One region of the Paraburkholderia sp. MM5482-R2 genome, then DNA from elsewhere that is predicted to be linked to it. Evidence: predicted binding sites of a transcription regulator. Region 1 holds the regulator's gene; the other holds the start of a gene.
The links. Region 1 encodes LexA, which represses DNA repair genes until DNA is damaged. Its sites were predicted from a motif close to ACTGTATNNNNATACAGT; they were not measured.
Positions count from the first base shown of each region.

Region 2: OKW37_RS18415 (PA0069 family radical SAM protein) is a predicted target of LexA. The motif match lies at 6,838-6,855, and genes of this name have one in related genera.

Region 1 covers NZ_JBNDLP010000002.1:2,083,273-2,092,188, reverse strand. Annotated here, with positions in the region: gene cysT (sulfate ABC transporter permease subunit CysT) at 1-524, opposite strand, end outside; gene OKW37_RS12535 (sulfate ABC transporter substrate-binding protein) at 685-1,731, opposite strand; gene lexA (transcriptional repressor LexA) at 2,043-2,693, shown strand; gene OKW37_RS12525 (hypothetical protein) at 2,796-3,140, shown strand; gene OKW37_RS12520 (DUF2939 domain-containing protein) at 3,259-3,876, shown strand; gene OKW37_RS12515 (universal stress protein) at 3,995-4,462, opposite strand; gene nodI (nodulation factor ABC transporter ATP-binding protein NodI) at 4,885-5,799, shown strand; gene OKW37_RS12505 (ABC transporter permease) at 5,819-6,646, shown strand; gene OKW37_RS12500 (hypothetical protein) at 6,739-7,161, opposite strand; gene OKW37_RS12495 (LysR family transcriptional regulator) at 7,442-8,425, opposite strand; gene OKW37_RS12490 (M20 family metallopeptidase) at 8,681-8,916, shown strand, end outside.
Region 2 covers NZ_JBNDLP010000002.1:3,387,839-3,396,754, reverse strand. Annotated here, with positions in the region: gene OKW37_RS18445 (MetQ/NlpA family ABC transporter substrate-binding protein) at 42-839, shown strand; gene OKW37_RS18440 (electron transfer flavoprotein subunit beta/FixA family protein) at 1,075-1,824, shown strand; gene OKW37_RS18435 (electron transfer flavoprotein subunit alpha/FixB family protein) at 1,838-2,785, shown strand; gene OKW37_RS18430 (acyl-CoA dehydrogenase) at 2,884-4,674, shown strand; partial or broken gene OKW37_RS18425 (D-amino acid dehydrogenase) at 4,814-6,223, opposite strand; gene OKW37_RS18420 (Lrp/AsnC ligand binding domain-containing protein) at 6,280-6,768, shown strand; gene OKW37_RS18415 (PA0069 family radical SAM protein) at 6,914-8,065, shown strand; gene OKW37_RS18410 (NINE protein) at 8,102-8,569, opposite strand; gene OKW37_RS18405 (PQQ-dependent sugar dehydrogenase) at 8,761-8,916, opposite strand, start outside.

The DNA.
Region 1 (8,916 bases):
GCCTCCTCCTGCTCGCGCTCGAACTCCTCGAGCACCGGTTGCACGGTGCGCACGACGAACGGCAGGCCGATGAACGTCAGCGCGACCAGCACGCCCGCCGGCGTGAACGCGATCTTGATGCCGAGCGGCGCGAGGAACTGGCCGATCCAGCCGTTGCCCGCATACACGGCCGCGAGCGAAATGCCCGCCACCGAGGTGGGCAACGCGAATGGCAGATCGACGATCGCATCGACGATACGCTTGAACGGAAACGTGTAGCGCACCAGCACCCACGCGACGAGAAAGCCGAACACCGCGTTGATCAGCGCGCCGCCTAGCGCCGAGAAAAACGTCAGCCGATACGACGCGAGCACACGCGGCGACGTGACCGCGCGCACGAACTGATCCCAGTCGAGCGTCGCGGTTTTCAGAAAGGTCGCCGTCAATGGAATCAGCACCACGAGGCTCAGATAAGCCACCGTGATGCCGAGTGTCAGGCCAAAACCGGGCAATGCGCTCGGCTTGCGGAAGGTCAACGTGGTCATGCTGGATACTCGTTCATGGTTGATGCTCGCGCGGTTGTTCGTTTTGCCGTGCTGCCGTACTGCGGTACTGCCGCACTGCTGGCCACCGGACCCCGGTTAGCCGAAAGCGCGCCCATTGGGCGCGCCCTTTTTCCCCTGGCTGTGATTCGGGCGGTGGTTCTTACTGCGGCTGATAAATCGAATCGAACACGCCGCCGTCCGCGAAATGGGTCTTCTGCGCGTTGGTCCAACCGCCGAACGAATCGTCGATCGTGTACAGCTTCAGCTTCGGAAACTTCGCGGTCAGATCGGCGGGCACCTTGCTGGAACGCGGACGATAGAAATTGCGCGCGGCGATCTCCTGACCTTGCTCGCTATACAGGAAGTTCAGATACGCCTCGGCCAGCTTGCGCGTGCCGTGTTTGTCGACGACCTTGTCGACCACCGCGACCGGCGGCTCGGCCAGAATGCTCACCGACGGCACCACGATCTCGAACCTGTCCGGACCAAACTCCTTCAGCGACAGGAACGCCTCGTTTTCCCACGCGATCAGCACGTCGCCGATACCGCGCTGCACGAAGCTCGTGGTCGCGCCGCGCGCGCCCGAATCGAGCACGCCGGCGTTCCTGTACAGCTTGCCGACGAACTCCCTGGCCTTCTGGTCGTTGCCGCCCGGTTGATGCTCGGCGTACGCCCACGCGGCCAGGTAATTCCAGCGCGCGCCGCCCGAGGTCTTCGGATTCGGCGTCACGATCGACACGCCCGGTTTCACCAGATCATCCCAATCCTTGATGTGCTTCGGGTTGCCCTTGCGCACCAGAAACACGATCGTCGACGTGTACGGCGATGCGTTGTCCGGCAGACGCTTTTGCCAGTTCCTGTCGACGAGCCCCTTGTTCGCGAGCGCGTCGATGTCATAGGCGAGCGCAAGCGTCACGACGTCGGCCTGCAGTCCGTCGAGCACCGAGCGAGCCTGCGCGCCCGAGCCGCCGTGCGACTGCCTGAAGGTGACGGCTTCGCCGGTCCTGGCCTTCCATTCCTTGCCGAATGCCTGATTGATGTCCTGATACAGTTCGCGCGTCGGATCGTAGGACACGTTCAACAGCGTGGTGTCGGCGTGCGCTACGCCGCTTGCGCCCAACATGCCGAACGCACCGGCCGCGCCGACGGCGAGCGCCGCGATCAGTTTTCTGGTTCGAGCCGCAAGCCCCATATGCCGATGGTTCATTTCAATTTTTCTCCGCGTGATGGTCCGCTGATGAGCGTCTGGTGTTGTTCTGCGTCGCGGTCACGTGCACATGAGCGCCAACCGGAGGCCAGTCTATCGAAGCGCTTTCATTATTAAAAATAATGTTTCTTCATTTTTTAATGCTCAAAAGTGGTAACGACAGATGCGCCGGCGGTTGGGACGCCGACAACGCCGTCATGTCGCCGATAAACGACGCCCCAGCGCGACCCTTGCGCCGAACTTAAAGTAAAGCTTGAAATGCGCCGAATACTGTATAAAAATACAGTCACCTGTTCATACATACAGTGGCCATGACAAAACTCACCGCACGACAGCAGCAGGTTTTCGATCTGATCCGCCGCGCGATCGAACGCACCGGCTTTCCGCCCACTCGCGCGGAAATTGCCGCCGAACTCGGGTTCAGCTCGGCCAATTCCGCGGAAGAGCATCTGCGCGCGCTGGCGCGCAAGGGCGTGATCGAACTCGCGGCCGGCGCGTCGCGCGGCATCCGCCTGCTGTCCGGGCAGGAGGACGCGCCGTATCAGTTCACCCTGCCGCATGCGGGCCTGATGCAGTTGTCGTTGCCGCTGATCGGCCGGGTCGCGGCGGGTAGCCCGATCCTCGCGCAGGAACATATCTCGCAGCACTACGCGTGTGACCCGGCGCTGTTCTCGAGCAAGCCCGACTACCTGCTGAAGGTGCGCGGCCTGTCGATGCGCGACGCGGGCATTCTCGACGGCGACCTGCTCGCGGTGCAAAAGCGCACCGAAGCGAAGGACGGCCAGATCATCATTGCGCGGCTTGGCGACGACGTAACGGTCAAGCGTCTGAAGCGCCGGCCGAACGGCATCGAACTGATCGCCGAAAACCCCGATTACGACAACATCTTCGTGGAAACCGGCAGCGCCGATTTCGCGCTCGAAGGGATCGCGGTCGGGCTGATCCGCCCCAGCGAGTTCTGATCTTTCGCTGTCGCCAGAACGCTTGCGCCGGTTTGTCCGACCCAAGCCGCATTTACGCCTGCATCTACGCCCGCATCTACGCCGAATCGCCTGGAGAGACTCATGGAACGCCTTGCCCGCCTGTTGCCCTTTCGCCAGTTCGGCCGTCTGCGCCATCTGCGCAAGCTCACGCCCTGCGCGCTAATCGAGGCGCCCGCTGCGCGCACGCCGTCGCTGTTCGACGCGGCTGCCGAAGCTTCCGGTCTACCGTCGTCGTTGCCGGCGTTCGCGCGCGTGTCGCTGAATTCGGCGCTGAACATCGCCGAGCCCGCGCGTCGCGCGCCGGTGCGGGTCTATCATGGACCGTCGCGACTGATCATGGTCGGCACGGTCGACGCCGTATGCCGTATGATCGATCGCTGCATAGCCGACGAAGCCAACGTGCACGGCGCGGTGTTCGAAGCGTGAGCGAATCCTGAGTACGCATGCAACAAGCACTTCGGATGTTCAGAGATTCGCGTGGGATGGGATCGTTCCGACCTCGCCGTGCTCGACGTTGATCATCACTGACGTGGAGTCCCATTCGATGACAATTCGGAAACGCATACAGGGCAGCGCCACCCGGCCGCTGCTGATCACGCTGATCGTGGTGATCGTGATTGCCGCGCTGGGCTTTATTTATGCGTCACCGTATCTCGCGGTGAACAATCTCAAACGCGCCGCCGATGCGCGCGACGTGCAAACCGTCAATCAGTACGTGGACTTTCCCGCGCTACGCGATAGCTTGAAGCAACAGGTGGGCGCCATGCTGACACGCCGCCTCGAGGCGGATGCCGGCAACAAGATGGCCACGATCGGCGCGGTGATCGGCGTGACGCTGATCGGCCCGCTCGTCGATGCCTATGCGACACCCGACGGCGTCGCGGCGCTGCTGAACGGCATGCCGCCGCGTGGCACGCCGGGCGAGCAACCGTCCGCGCCGCCAGCCGCGGGCGGCGAAGCGCCGGCCGCACCAGCCGCGGGCGACACCACCACGCAGGCGAGCGCACCGCCGCCCGGGCGTCAAAGCACGGCCGGCTATCGCAGTCTCAACGAGTTTGTCATCACGTACCGGCGTGGCGAAGGTAACGCGAATTATTCGGCAATCTTTCGTCGCGAAGGTCTGGTCACGTGGAAACTCGCGGCGATCAATCTGAACGAGTGAGATCGAAGCCTGGCCGGATGGGATGCGTGGCTGGCCATCGGGGCCGGCCACTCGACAGGGCCTATTCACATCTGGACTAGATAACGGGGCGCGCGGCTTCGTGTCCCTCACTAGCCCATTACGCCGCAGCCGCCTGCTGCTGCTCCTGCGCGGACGAGCACGCCACCAGAATGCTGCACGACACGCGGTCGAGCAGCGGCGTGTTGCCCGCCCCCATCCACCACCGCGACAAACCAGTCCTGCAGCGATGACCCACCACCACGAGGTCGACCTGCAACTCGTTGGCAAGATTGGCGATCTCGTCGATCGGATGACCGAATGCGAAATGCCCTTGCGCGCTCACGCCTCGCTCGGTCAGCCAGTTCACGCCCTCCTGCAGAATCTCGCGGGCCGTTTTTTCGAAGCTGCTGCAGGCGACGTCCGTCAACAGGCCCGCGCTCTGCGCGATGCTCGAACGCATGTCGACGACCGACAGCAGATGCGTTTCCGCCTTCAGTTCCAACGCCAGATCGGCACCGCAACGCAGGGCTTTCCGGCCTTCGCGCGAGCCGTCGTAGCACAACAGGATTTTCTGGTAGCTCGCCATCTGTTTTCTCCATTCGCGCGGAAAGCGCGGTCTGAATCAATCATGGTGCGCCGCAATTCGGCTTGCAAGGGATGGAAAACGCTAAGTGCATACTCGGTGCATGCCGATCCAGTCTGCACAAGCGTTGGGCGACCCGACGCAGCGTTTGCACACGGATGCCGCAATGCAAAACTTCGTTTGCGAACGCTGCGTCGACACACTGCGGGCCGGTTGACGTGCCAGTCGTGCCACCGCCAATCAGCGGCGCGAATCGAACACCGACGAGCGCATCGCACCCTGCGCATGACGCGTTCCCGGACACCCGCTCGCATCAGCGATCCGATACCTGGAGTAAGCGGCTTCGCGTGCGCAATGCGTGCATCGCAGGTATGTTGTGTGTCGTGCGCGTACGTTGTGTCTTTTTCCGGAGCCTTGCTCGAGCCATGCCCACCGCCCCCATCGAATTCCATCAGGTCAGGAAAAGCTACGGCGAAAAAACGGTCGTCGACGGATTGTCGTTTCATGTGAACACCGGCGAATGCTTCGGGCTGCTCGGCCCCAACGGCGCCGGTAAGACCACGACATTGCGCATGCTGCTCGGCATTGCGGCGCCCGACGCCGGCGCGATCCGGCTGTGCGACGAGCCGATCCCGGGCCGCGCGCGCCTCGCGCGCTCGCGCGTCGGCGTGGTGCCGCAGTTCGACAACCTCGATCCCGATTTCACGGTGCGCGAAAATCTGCTCGTATTCGGTCGCTACTTCGGTATGAGCGCCGCGCAGTGTCGCGCGGCGGTGCCGGGTCTGCTCGAATTCGCTCGCCTCGAGAACAAGGCGGACGCGCGCGTGAGCGAACTGTCGGGCGGCATGAAGCGGCGCCTCACGCTCGCGCGCGCGCTGATCAACGATCCCGACGTGCTGATCATGGACGAGCCGACCACCGGTCTCGATCCGCAAGCACGCCATCTGATCTGGGAGCGGCTGCGCTCGCTGCTCGCGCGCGGCAAGACCATTCTGCTGACCACGCACTTCATGGAAGAAGCCGAACGGCTCTGTCATCGACTGTGCGTGATCGAGGAAGGCCGCAAGATCGCCGAAGGCGCGCCGCGCGAGTTGATCGAGTCCGAAATCGGCTGCGACGTGATCGAGATCTACGGCCCCGATCCGTTTGCGTTGCGCGACGAACTCGCGCCGCTCGCCGAGCGCACCGAGATCAGCGGCGAGACGCTGTTCTGTTATGTGAGCGACGCGCAGCCCGTGCATATGCGCCTCAAGCAGCGCGCCGATTTGCGCTATCTGCATCGGCCGGCGAATCTCGAGGATGTGTTTCTGCGGCTCACCGGTCGCGAAATGCAGGACTGAACCCATAGCGAGACACTTGATGGACGCACGTACTTACGAAACCCACGACGGCACGCCATCGGTGCAAGAACCGTTCGGTGCCTTCCCCGCCAATGCCACGAACTGGATCGCGGTGTGGCGCCGCAATTACCTGGTGTGGAAAAAGCTCGCGATCGCGTCGATGTTCGGCAACTTCGCCGATCCGATGATCTATCTGTTCGGTCTCGGCCTCGGGCTCGGGCTGATGGTCGGGCACGTCGACGGCGTGTCGTATATCTCGTTCCTCGCGGCGGGCACGGTGGCGTCGAGCGTGATGATGTCGGCGAGCTTCGAGTCGATGTATTCGGGCTTTTCGCGCATGCACGTGCAGCGCACGTGGGAGGCGATCATGCATACGCCGCTCACGCTCGGCGATATCGTGCTCGGCGAGGTGGTGTGGGCCGCCAGCAAAGCGGTGTTGTCGGGTGTGGCGATCATGCTGGTGGCGGGCGCGCTCGGCTATGCGAGTTTTCCGTCGATGCTGCTCGCGCTGCCGGTCATCGTGCTGGCCGGTCTCGCGTTCGCGAGCCTCGCGATGATCGTGACGGCGCTCGCGCCGTCGTACGACTTTTTCATGTTCTATCAGACGCTCGTGCTCACGCCGATGCTGCTGCTCTCCGGCGTGTTCTTTCCGATCTCGCAACTGCCCGGCGCCGCGCGAGCGGTGACTGTCGCGCTGCCGCTCGCCAATGCGGTCGATCTGATGCGCCCGGCGATGCTCGGTCGGCCGATGGAGCACGCTGCGCTGCATGTGAGCGTGCTGGCCGCTTATGCAGTCGGCGGCTTCATCGTGTCGGCGATCCTGTTTCGGCGTCGCATGATGAAGTAAGCCGAACGCGCGGGCGGCGCGTTGCGCCTGCACCCGCGCAAGACGACGCCGCGTCGGTCGTCGCACGGCGTGTTTGCTATCGTTGTGCGCGCTCAGTCCTCGTCATCGGTCCACGGAATGTCGACGTCGGAGATGAACGCGACCGTCGCGAACGGGCCGCCCTCGTGACGCCCGATCTTGCCATCGGCGCGCTGCCATTCCACCCGGAACACGGTGACCGGATCATCCGCGATCAGCCGCACCGTGCGCAATTCGTCGGGATCGGCGTCCTCGACCGGACCGTCGAGCGAAATCAGCAGCGCCTGTGGCCATAGACCATCGGCGGGATCGTAGATCTTGTCGCCGTCGTGAATCAGCGTGAAGGCTTCCACGCCGATGGTCGCCGACGCATCGACGATCATCTTGGCAAGCGCACGCAACAAGGCGGTCGCTCGCGCCGAGTTCGCCTGACGGATCGCGAGATCACCGCGCGTGAGAGCCTGCTCGAGTTTTGGATTGGTTTTCTGTTGCGCCATGGCTGTGTTGGTCCTATCGCTCTGTCGTGGGCAACGCGCCATCGGGACGACGCGCCGCCTTTCTATTTGGGTCCATCTATTGCCGCTTGTGTGCATTGCAGCATCGCGGGCTGGGCGGCAGGTCCGCGGTTCGACTGTCATTGTTCCGCGTTTCCCCTGATCGTGGCGCGCACCCTCAGGGTCGTTTTCTCAGGGCCGTCCTTGCCGTCCACCACAGTTTAGGTCGTGATTCGGATTCCGGGAGAACATTTGCCGCTTAGTGCGTGGCATGTGTCGCATTTCATGCATCGGCTCGCGGGCGCCGCGGCGTACGTTTACCGCGTCCACCGGTGACCTTCGACGCCTGCGCCCCAGCCGGCTTCGCATCCGCGATCCGCGCGATCAGATGGTCGCGAAACGTGCGCACCGACGGGGGCAACTCGCGCCCCGCCATCGTCTGCACCTGGATGCTGCGCTGGCGCATCTGCGGGTCCGTGAGCGGAATCACGACGAAGCCGTCGTCGGCATAGCGGTCGCGCACCGACAGCAGCCCCGTGAACATGATCGCTCCGGACCGCTGCGCGTAGCGATAACTCGCGCCGCTGTTGTTGCAGATCAGGTCCGGCTCGAGGAGGATGCCTTCGAGCGCGCACGTGATGTCGATCAACTGGCGAATCGTGGTGCCCGTCTCCGACAATACGAGCGGATAGCGACTCACCTCGGCGAGCGACAGTTTCGCGCGCGCCGCAAGGGGATGATCGGCGCGCAGCAGCACGAACACCGGCGCGCGTTCGGTGTGCTCGACCTTCACGCCCTTCTCCGGCGCGAGGCTGAACGACAGCGCGATATCGACGTCGCCGTCGCGCACGTGGCGAGTGGCGTCGGCCGGCGACATCACGGTCAGCGTGAAATCGATGCCGGGGTGCTCGGCGCGGAAATCCGCAATCGCGGCGGGCAGGAAGTCGACCGCAAAGCCCTCGGCGGTCGCGATCTTGATCCGGCTGCCGTGCAAGCTCGCGAGGCCGCTAATCTCTTTCATCACGTGCTCGGCTTCGAGCAGGCTGCGTTGCGCGTACGCAAGCAGCCGCTCACCGGCCTCGGACAGCGTCATGCCGCGCGGACGCCGCTCGAACAGCGTCACGCCGAGCTCGCTTTCGAGCCGCACGATTTGCCGGCTGATCGCCGATACCGCGACGTGCAGCCGCTCGGACGCGTCGCTCAGCGAGCCGCCGCGCGCGACTTCGACGAAATAACGCAACGCGATGCCATGCAGTGAACGTGCCATCCTGGACGCCTCGATCGAATCAGTTGCAACGGTGCCATGGGTGGGCGGGTGCCGCGGTTCGAGCCGACGCGCGACGCTTTGCTTTTCCGGCAAGGCAAGCTTCGAAACATGATCATTGTGACAAAAATGGCGCGCTTCTAGAATCGGTCGCAATCACGTTGCAGACGATTCGCCTGAACGCCGCGCCGAGCATCGAGCCATCGAGCCTCGCGGCCCTCCGCCCCTTCACCCATCCCCCGCATCGGAGACATCGACATGAGCCGCAACCAGGCCATCGAGCTTGCCACCCGGCACTTCGAATCCGGCGCTTTTCTCGCCGATCTGAACCGTCGCGTCGGTTTTCGCACCGAAAGCCAGGAAAGCGATCGCGGCGCACTGCTGCTGTCCTATCTGACCGACGAAATCCAGCCCGAAGCGGAGCGCCTCGGCTTCAGCACGCGCATCGTCGATAACCCGGTCGATGGCTTCGGTCCGTTCCTGATCGCCAACCG
Region 2 (8,916 bases), 1.3 Mb from region 1:
CGTTCGGAAGCCCGCTAATAAAGATTCGGAAAAGGTCGATCATGCAACGTCGCTTCATTCTCAAGCTGGCCGCCGCATTCGGCGCGGCAACGCTCTTCGCCACCACCGCGGCGCATGCCGAAGACACGATCAAGGTTGGTGTCACCGGCGGCCCGCACGCGCAGATCATGGACGTCGTGAAGATGGTCGCGGCGAAGAACGGCCTGAACATCAGGATCGTCGAATTCTCCGACTACGTGCAGCCGAACGCGGCGCTCGCGGGCGGCGATCTGGACGCGAACAGCTACCAGCACGACCCGTACCTGCAGGCGCAGGTGAAGGATCGCGGCTACAAGCTGATCCGTATCGCCGATACGGTCACGTACCCGATGGGTATCTACTCGAAGAAGGTGAAGTCGCTCGCCGAACTGCAGCCGGGCGCGAAGATCGCCGTGCCGAACGACCCGACCAACGGCGGCCGCGCGCTGCTGTTGCTGCAGAAGCAGGGCTTGCTGAAGCTGCGCGCCGAGGCGGGCCTGAAGGCGACGCCGCTCGACATCGTCGACAATCCGAAGAAACTAAAGATCGTCGAGCTTGACGCGGCGCAGATTCCGCGTTCGCTGGGCGATGTCGATGCCGCCGCGATCAACACCAACTTCGCGATGGAAGCGGGCCTCAAGCCAACGCAGGACGCTATCGCGATCGAGGACCGGAAAGGTCCCTACGTGAACGTGATCGCGATTCGCGAAGCGGACAAGAACAAGCCGTGGGTCGCGAAGCTCGTCGCGGCGTACCACTCGCCGGAAGTGAAGCAGTTCGTCGACAGCAAATTCGGCGGCTCGGTAATCACCTCCTGGTGATGCAACGCCCGCGGACCTCGCAGAACACGACGGCAATGCGAAATTAGAGGTCTGAGTCGGAACCCGGGGTTGTCTCCCGGGTTTTTTGGAGATTAAAATAGAACGATCGTTCGATATTGCCGTTACGCCGCTGAGGAGCGATATCCTCCCGCAAAGCGCCCGCGACACGGCTGTCATGAGGGCAGTCGCTATAATGTTCATCGGGTTGACGTATTCGTAACTTTGGAGCGTGTGCATGAAAATTCTGGTGCCAGTGAAAAGAGTGGTCGACTACAACGTGAAGGTCCGCGTGAAATCGGACGGTACGGGCGTCGATATCGCGAACGTGAAAATGTCGATGAACCCGTTCGACGAAATCGCGGTTGAAGAAGCGGTGCGTCTGAAGGAAGCGGGCGTCGCGACCGAAGTGATCGCCGTGTCGGCCGGTGTTGCGCAGGCGCAGGAAACGCTGCGCACCGCGCTCGCCATCGGCGCGGATCGCGCGATCCTGATCGAATCGAACGAAGACCTGCAGCCGCTCGCCGTCGCGAAGCTGCTCAAGGCGCTCGTCGACAGGGAGCAGCCGCAACTGGTGATCCTGGGCAAGCAGGCCATCGACGACGACTCCAACCAGACCGGCCAGATGCTCGCCGCGCTCGCGAATCTGCCGCAGGCGACGTTCGCGTCGAAGCTTGTCGTGGCGGACGGCAAGGCGACGGTGTCGCGTGAAGTGGACGGCGGCGCAGAAACACTGTCGCTGACGCTGCCGGCCGTGGTCACGACCGATCTGCGCCTGAACGAGCCGCGTTACGTAACGCTGCCGAACATCATGAAGGCGAAGAAAAAGCCGCTGGAAACGCTCAAGCCCGAAGACCTCGGCGTCGATGTCACGCCGCGTCTGAAGACGCTGAAAGTCGCCGAGCCGCCGAAGCGTTCCGCCGGTGTGAAGGTGCCGGACGTGAAGACGCTGGTCGAGAAGCTGAAGACCGAAGCGAAGGTGCTGTGAGGAGACCCGAGAAATGACGAACCTGGTAATTGCAGAACACGACAATGCGTCGATCAAGGCCGCGACGCTGAACACGATCGCAGCGGCACAGAAGATCGGCGGTGATATTCACGTGCTGGTCGCGGGACATAACGCGCAGGGCGCGGCCGATGCGGCCGCGAAGATCGCTGGTGTCAGCAAGGTGCTGCTCGCCGATGCGCCGCAACTGGCCGAAGGCCTCGCGGAAAACGTCGAAGCGACGGTGCTGACGCTTGTGCAAGATGCGGCGAAGCACTACACGCACATCCTCGCGCCGGCTACCGCCTACGGCAAGAACATCGCGCCGCGTATCGCCGCGAAGCTCGACGTCGCGCAGATCAGCGACATCACGGCAGTGGATAGCGCCGACACGTTCGAGCGTCCTATCTACGCGGGCAACGCGATCGCGATCGTGCAATCGGCTGATCCGATCAAGGTCATCACCGTGCGCTCGACCGGTTTTGATGCCGTCGCGGCCGAAGGCGGCAGCGCAGCGGTCGAGAAGATCGAAGCGGCAGCCGACGCAGGCCTCGCGCAGTTCGTGAGCCGCGAAGTGACGAAGCTCGATCGTCCGGAACTGACGAGCGCGAAGATCATCGTGTCGGGTGGCCGTGGTCTGGGCAATGGCGAGAACTACATGAAGGTGCTGGAACCGCTGGCCGACAAGCTCGGCGCGGCACTGGGCGCATCGCGTGCGGCGGTCGACGCGGGGTTCGTGCCGAACGATTATCAGGTCGGTCAGACCGGCAAGATCGTCGCGCCGCAACTGTACGTCGCGGTCGGCATCTCGGGGGCGATCCAGCACCTCGCCGGCATGAAGGACTCGAAAGTCATCGTCGCGATCAACAAGGACGAAGAAGCGCCGATTTTCAGCGTGGCCGATTACGGCTTGGTTGGCGATCTGTTCACCCTCGTGCCGGAACTCGTGCGCGAACTCGGCTAAGCGCCGCGGCGCCTGAAAGAGGCCGCCGAAAGCAAGCGAAGGGCGCAGGACCGACCAAGTCCCGCGCCCTTTTTTCATAGCAAGGGAGGAGAACCGAAATGAGCTATACGGCGCCCATCAAGGACATGCTGTTCGTGATGAAAGAACTGGCCGGACTCGAAGACATCGCGAAGCTGCCCGGCTTCGAGGACGCGAACCTCGACACCGCGCGGGCCGTGCTCGACGAGTCGGCGAAACTATGCGGCGAAGTGCTCGCGCCGCTGAACGTCGACGGCGATCGCAATCCGAGCAGCTGGAAGGATGGCGTGGTCACTGCGACGCCGGGTTTCAGGGAAGCCTTCCGCCAGTTTGCCGAAGGCGGTTGGCAGGGCGTGCAACATCCGCTCGACTACGAAGGCCAGGGCCTGCCGAAGCTGATCGCGACGCCTTGCATCGAAATGCTCAATGCGTCGAACCTCTCTTTTGCACTGTGTCCGTTGCTGACCGACGGCGCCATCGAAGCGCTGCTAACCGCTGGCAGCGAAGCGCAAAAACAGACCTATGTGCCCAAGCTGATTTCCGGCGAATGGACCGGTACGATGAACCTGACCGAACCGCAGGCCGGCTCCGATCTCGCGCTCGTACGCACGCGCGCCGAGCCGCAGGCCGACGGTTCGTTCAAGCTGTTCGGCACGAAGATTTTCATCACGTGGGGCGAGCACGACATGGCGAAGAACATCGTGCATCTGGTGCTCGCACGTACGCCGAACGCGCCCGATGGCGTGAAAGGCATTTCGCTGTTTCTTGTGCCGAAGTTTCTCGTCAACGAAGACGGTTCGCTCGGTGAGCGCAACGACGTTCACTGCGTATCGATCGAACACAAGCTCGGCATCAAGGCGAGCCCGACCGCGGTGCTGCAGTTCGGCGATCACGGCGGCGCGCTCGGTCAGCTGATCGGCGAAGAGAATCGTGGCCTCGAATACATGTTCATCATGATGAACGCCGCCCGTTTCGCGGTCGGCATGCAAGGTGTCGCGATCTCGGATCGCGCATATCAGAAGGCGGTCGCGTATGCGAAAGAGCGCGTGCAGAGCCGTCCCGTGGACGGCTCCGCGAAGCAGTCGGTCGCGATCATCCAGCACCCGGACGTGCGCCGCATGCTGTCGACGATGCGCAGCCTCACCGAGGCGTCGCGCGCGCTCGCCTACGTCGCGGCCTCGCACTGCGATCTCGCGCATCGTCATCCGGACGATGCGACGCGCGCGAAGCATCAGGCGATCTACGAATACCTCGTGCCGATCGTGAAGGGCTGGAGCACGGAGCTGTCGATCGACGTGACGAGCCTCGGCGTGCAGGTGCATGGCGGCATGGGCTTCATCGAGGAAACCGGCGCTGCCCAGTACTACCGCGACGCGCGCATTCTACCGATTTACGAAGGCACGACCGCGATCCAGGCCAACGACCTGATCGGTCGCAAGACGCTGCGCGACGGCGGCAAGGTCGCGAAGGAACTGCTCGCTGGCGTCGCCGAAACGGTTGAAGCGCTTGGCGCGCAGCAGGGTGCGGCGTTCGCATCGATGCGCACACAGCTCGCGCAGGGCCAGCGCGCGCTTGGCGCGGTCGTCGATTTCGTCGTCGCCAATGCGAAGGGCGATCCGAATGCGGTGTTCGCGGGCAGCGTGCCCTATCTGAAGCTCGCGGGCATCGTGCTGGGCGGCTGGCAGATGGCGCGTGCGCAGCTTGCCGCGGCGACGAAGCGCGACGAGGACCGAGCGTTTCATGACGCGAAGATCGCGACCGCGCGGTTCTACGCCGAGCACGTGTTGCCGCAGGCGGCGGCGCTCGAAGTGGCGATCGTCAGCGCGAAGGGGGGCGAGGGCGTGCTGGCTTTGTCGGAAGACCAGTTCTGAGCATGCCTCGATGCCGGCCGCGATCGCGGCAGCACATTGAAATGCAAACGGCGCCCCGCGAGGCGCCGTTTGTTTGTCCGGCTGCTGTTTGTTGCGGCCTGCGCCGCGGCCAGGGCCGCGTCAGCGCACGCACTCAAACTCACGCATACGCCGGCCGATGCTCGCCCGCGGTCTCGCCGAGATAGCGATGCACCGACAGATCGTCCGCGCGAATCGCGGGCTGCTTGCCCGACATCAAGTCGGCGAGCAGTTGGCCCGAGCCGCACGACATCGTCCAGCCAAGCGTGCCGTGGCCGGTGTTCAGGAACAGGTTCGGCACCGGCGTGCGGCCGACGATCGGCGTGCCGTCCGGCGTCATCGGCCGCAGACCGCTCCAGAACGTCGCCTTCGACGTGTCGCCGCCGCCCGGGAACAGGTCATTCACAGAAAGCTCGAGCGTCTCGCGGCGCGCCTGGCGCAGCGATTTGTCGAAGCCGACGATCTCGGCCATCCCGCCGACGCGAATTCGGTCGTCGAAGCGCGTGATCGCGATCTTGTAGGTCTCATCGAGCACGGTCGACACCGGCGCGGCAGCCGCGTCGACGATCGGCGCGGTGATCGAATAGCCCTTCAGCGGATAGACCGGAATCTTCACTATGCCATCGAGGAAGCGCGTCGAATACGAGCCGAGCGCGACCACGAACGAATCCGCGCGCACGAGTTCGCTGCCGCACTGCACGCCGGCGATGCGGCCGCCCGCCATCGCGAGCGCGTCGATCGACGTGTTGTAGCGGAACTTGACGCCCAGTTCCTCGGCGAGCGCCGCGAGGCGCGTCGTGAACATCTGGCAGTCGCCGGTTTCGTCGCCGGGCAGGCGCAGGCCGCCGGTGAGCTTGTGCGACACCGCGGCGAGGGCTGGTTCGGCCTTGGCGAGTTCGTCGGCCGTCAGCAGTTCGTATGGCACGTTGGCTTCCTGCAGCACGGCGATGTCTTTCGCGGCGCCGTCGAACTGCTGTTGCGTGCGAAATACCTGCAGCGTGCCGCCGGTGCGGCCTTCGTACTCGATGCCGGTGTCGGCGCGCAACGCCTGCAGGCAGTCGCGGCTGTATTCTGCCAGCCGCACCATACGGCCCTTGTTCACCGCATAGCGCGGCGCCGTGCAGTTCTGCAGCATCTGCCACATCCATTGCAGTTGGAACGCGGTGCCGTCGACGCGAATCGCTAGCGGCGCGTGCTTCTGGAACATCCACTTGACGGCCTTCAGCGGCACGCCCGGGGCGGCCCACGGCGAAGCGTAGCCCGGCGAGATCTGGCCCGCGTTGGCGAAACTGGTTTCGAGCGCCGGGCCGGCCTCGCGATCGATAACGGTCACTTCGTGACCGGCGCGCGCGAGGTAATACGCACTCGTCACGCCGACGACGCCACTGCCCAAAACGACGACTCGCATAGCTGCTCCAGATATCCAAAAATTGAGTGAAGGCAAGGCGCTCGTCGGAGCTTCGATCTGATTCGATTCGACGAGCTGCAATGTGAGGTGAAATGCCGTTTGCCCAGTGTTAACCGCTATACTATTAACTGTGAGACAGGTTTTGTTATTGTATTTTCATCATTTTTAGAAAAAACACCATGCGTACCCAGCGCCAGCCCGTGCGGGCTCTCGACAAGCTCGATCACAAGATCCTGCGGCTCCTGCAGCAGGACGGCCGTATGGCGATGAAGGACCTGGCGGAGCAGGTCGGTCTGTCGGTGACGCCGTGCATCGAGCGCGTCAAGCGGATGGAGCGCGACGGCGTGATCACCGGCTACTACGCCCGCGTGAACCCGGCCGAGCTGGGCGCGGCGCTGCTCGTGTTCGTCGAGATCACGCTCGATCACAAGAGTGGCAACATGTTCGATCTGTTCCGGCGCGAGGTGCAGAAGATCCCCGAGGTGCTCGAGTGCCACCTCGTGTCGGGCGATTTCGACTATCTGATCAAGGCGCGCATCGGCGAAATGGCCGATTACCGCAAGTTGCTCGGCGATATCCTGCTGCAGCTGCCGGGCGCGGTGCAGTCGAAGAGCTATGTGGTGATGGAGGAAATCAAGGAGACGCTGACGATCGCGGTGGGCGAGTAGGTGCCGGTTCACTGACGGGGTTGGACAAGCATCAAGCGACCAACGAAGTGCTCGACAAACGGCGTAAATACTGTATATTTATACAGGTATTTTGCGCCGCTTTCCTTTGGCGCTTCCCGTTTGTGTTTGCTTTGCGTGGCCCGCCGTGGATGACCCCGACACCCCTGACATTCCCGAATTTCCGATCGCGCCGCCGGCGCCTCGCAAGGGGCGCGGCGCGGTCACGAACCTGCAAGGCCGCTACGAAGTCGACCAGCGCGAAGCCGTCCACGACGGCTGGCAGACGGCCGACGAAGACGGGGAGCCGAAGGTCCTGCGCACGCAGGTGTTCGAGGAGCGCGCAAAAACCATCCTCACACGCAATGCGTCGCCGGACATTCCGTTCAATGTGTCGCTGAATCCTTACCGGGGCTGCGAACACGGCTGCATCTATTGCTTCGCGCGGCCCACGCACAGCTACCTGGGCTTGTCGCCCGGGCTCGATTTCGAAAGCCGCATCTACGCGAAGATCAACGCGCCCGAACTGCTCGAGCGGGAACTGTCGAAGAAGTCCTATGTACCCGAGCCGATCGCGCTCGGCGTCGCCACCGATGCATGGCAGCCGGCCGAACGTGACTTGCGTCTTACGCGTCGTGTGATCGAGGTGCTCAGCGAGCGCAACCACCCGTTCGCGGCGATCACCAAATCATCGCTGATCGAGCGCGACATCGACCTGCTTGCGCCGATGGCCGGGCGCGGGCAATTCATGGCGGCGATCACCATCACCACGCTGGACGCAGACATCGCGCGCACGCTCGAACCGCGCGCGGCCACGCCGTCGCGCCGGCTGCGCACGATCCGTACGCTCAGCGAGGCGGGCATTCCGGTCGGCGTCAGCATCGCGCCGGTGATCCCGTTCGTCACCGAACCGGATATGGAGCGCGTGCTCGAAGCATGCGCCGAAGCGGGCGCCAGCAATGCGAGCTATATCGTGCTGCGGCTGCCGTGGGAGGTCGCGCCGCTGTTCAAGGATTGGCTGGGCGCACATTTCCCGGATCGGGCCGAGCGCGTGATGAGCCGTGTGCGCGACATGCGAGGCGGCAAGGATTACGATTCTTCGTTCTCGACCCGCATGAAGGGAGAGGGCTTATGGGCGGATCTGCTCAGGCAGCGCTTTCACAAGGCCGTGCGCCGGTTAGGGTTGAACGGGCGCGACCGCGGCATTCTCGACATGTCGCATTTCCGCCGGATCGAGCCGCCGCGCGCCGAACAGGTGAGCGCACCGGCGCGCGACAATCCGCAACTGAGGCTTTTCTAGCGCGCAGGAACGTCTGCGGGTCCCGCCACGGGGGCATTACTGCGAAATCGCTTTGGCCGCTTCGACCTGACTTTCGAAGTAGGTCTGGAACGCGAGCGCGAGACCGGTCATCAGCAGAAACGCACCGATCAGCAGCGAAAAGATCACGACGAAAATGACCGTCCAGCCGGAGCGGCTTTTGCGTTGCGTGTGGGTGTTGAATTGCGCATCCCATTTCTGATCAGGACGCAGCCCGTAGACGAGCGCCGCCAGAAACGCGGCAAACAGCGAAACCGCGCCGATCGGCGCGAGCACCCAGCCCAGGATCGACGCGCGCTCGGTCGCGACCAGCAGCATCACGCCGGGAATGCCGATCAGCGTGCCGAGTAGATGCGCCCAGCCGTAGATGTCTCGGGTGCCATACAGATAGAAGCGGTGGGCGCCGAGGCTGCCGAACAGGAACGCCAACGCGGCGGTGAGCGTCTTGGATCTGAAGCGCGGGGAAGTCGAGGCAGCGGTGGGCATGAACGCGTGGGCAGAGTGACGGGCGGTCGAAAGGAGCGGCGCGCCGCGGGGGGCGCGGACCGACGCGCATTCTACGCCTGCGGCGCGCGGGTGGTCACGTGGAGGACGATCGCCCAGGCTGAAAGCGGGGCGGCGAGATGCGCCGGACCTGGCTCAGGGTGAGTTCAGCCGGGCATGCGTGCATCCGCGCGTTACGGCGCTGAATACGTGATGCGATAGATTGCGCCGGCGGTATCGTCGCTGATCAGTAGCGAACCGTCTGGCAGCGGCAACACGTCGGCGGGGCGGCCCCAGACCGATTCGCCGGGTTGCAGCCAGCCTTCGGCAAAGACCTGCTGGCGTGCGTG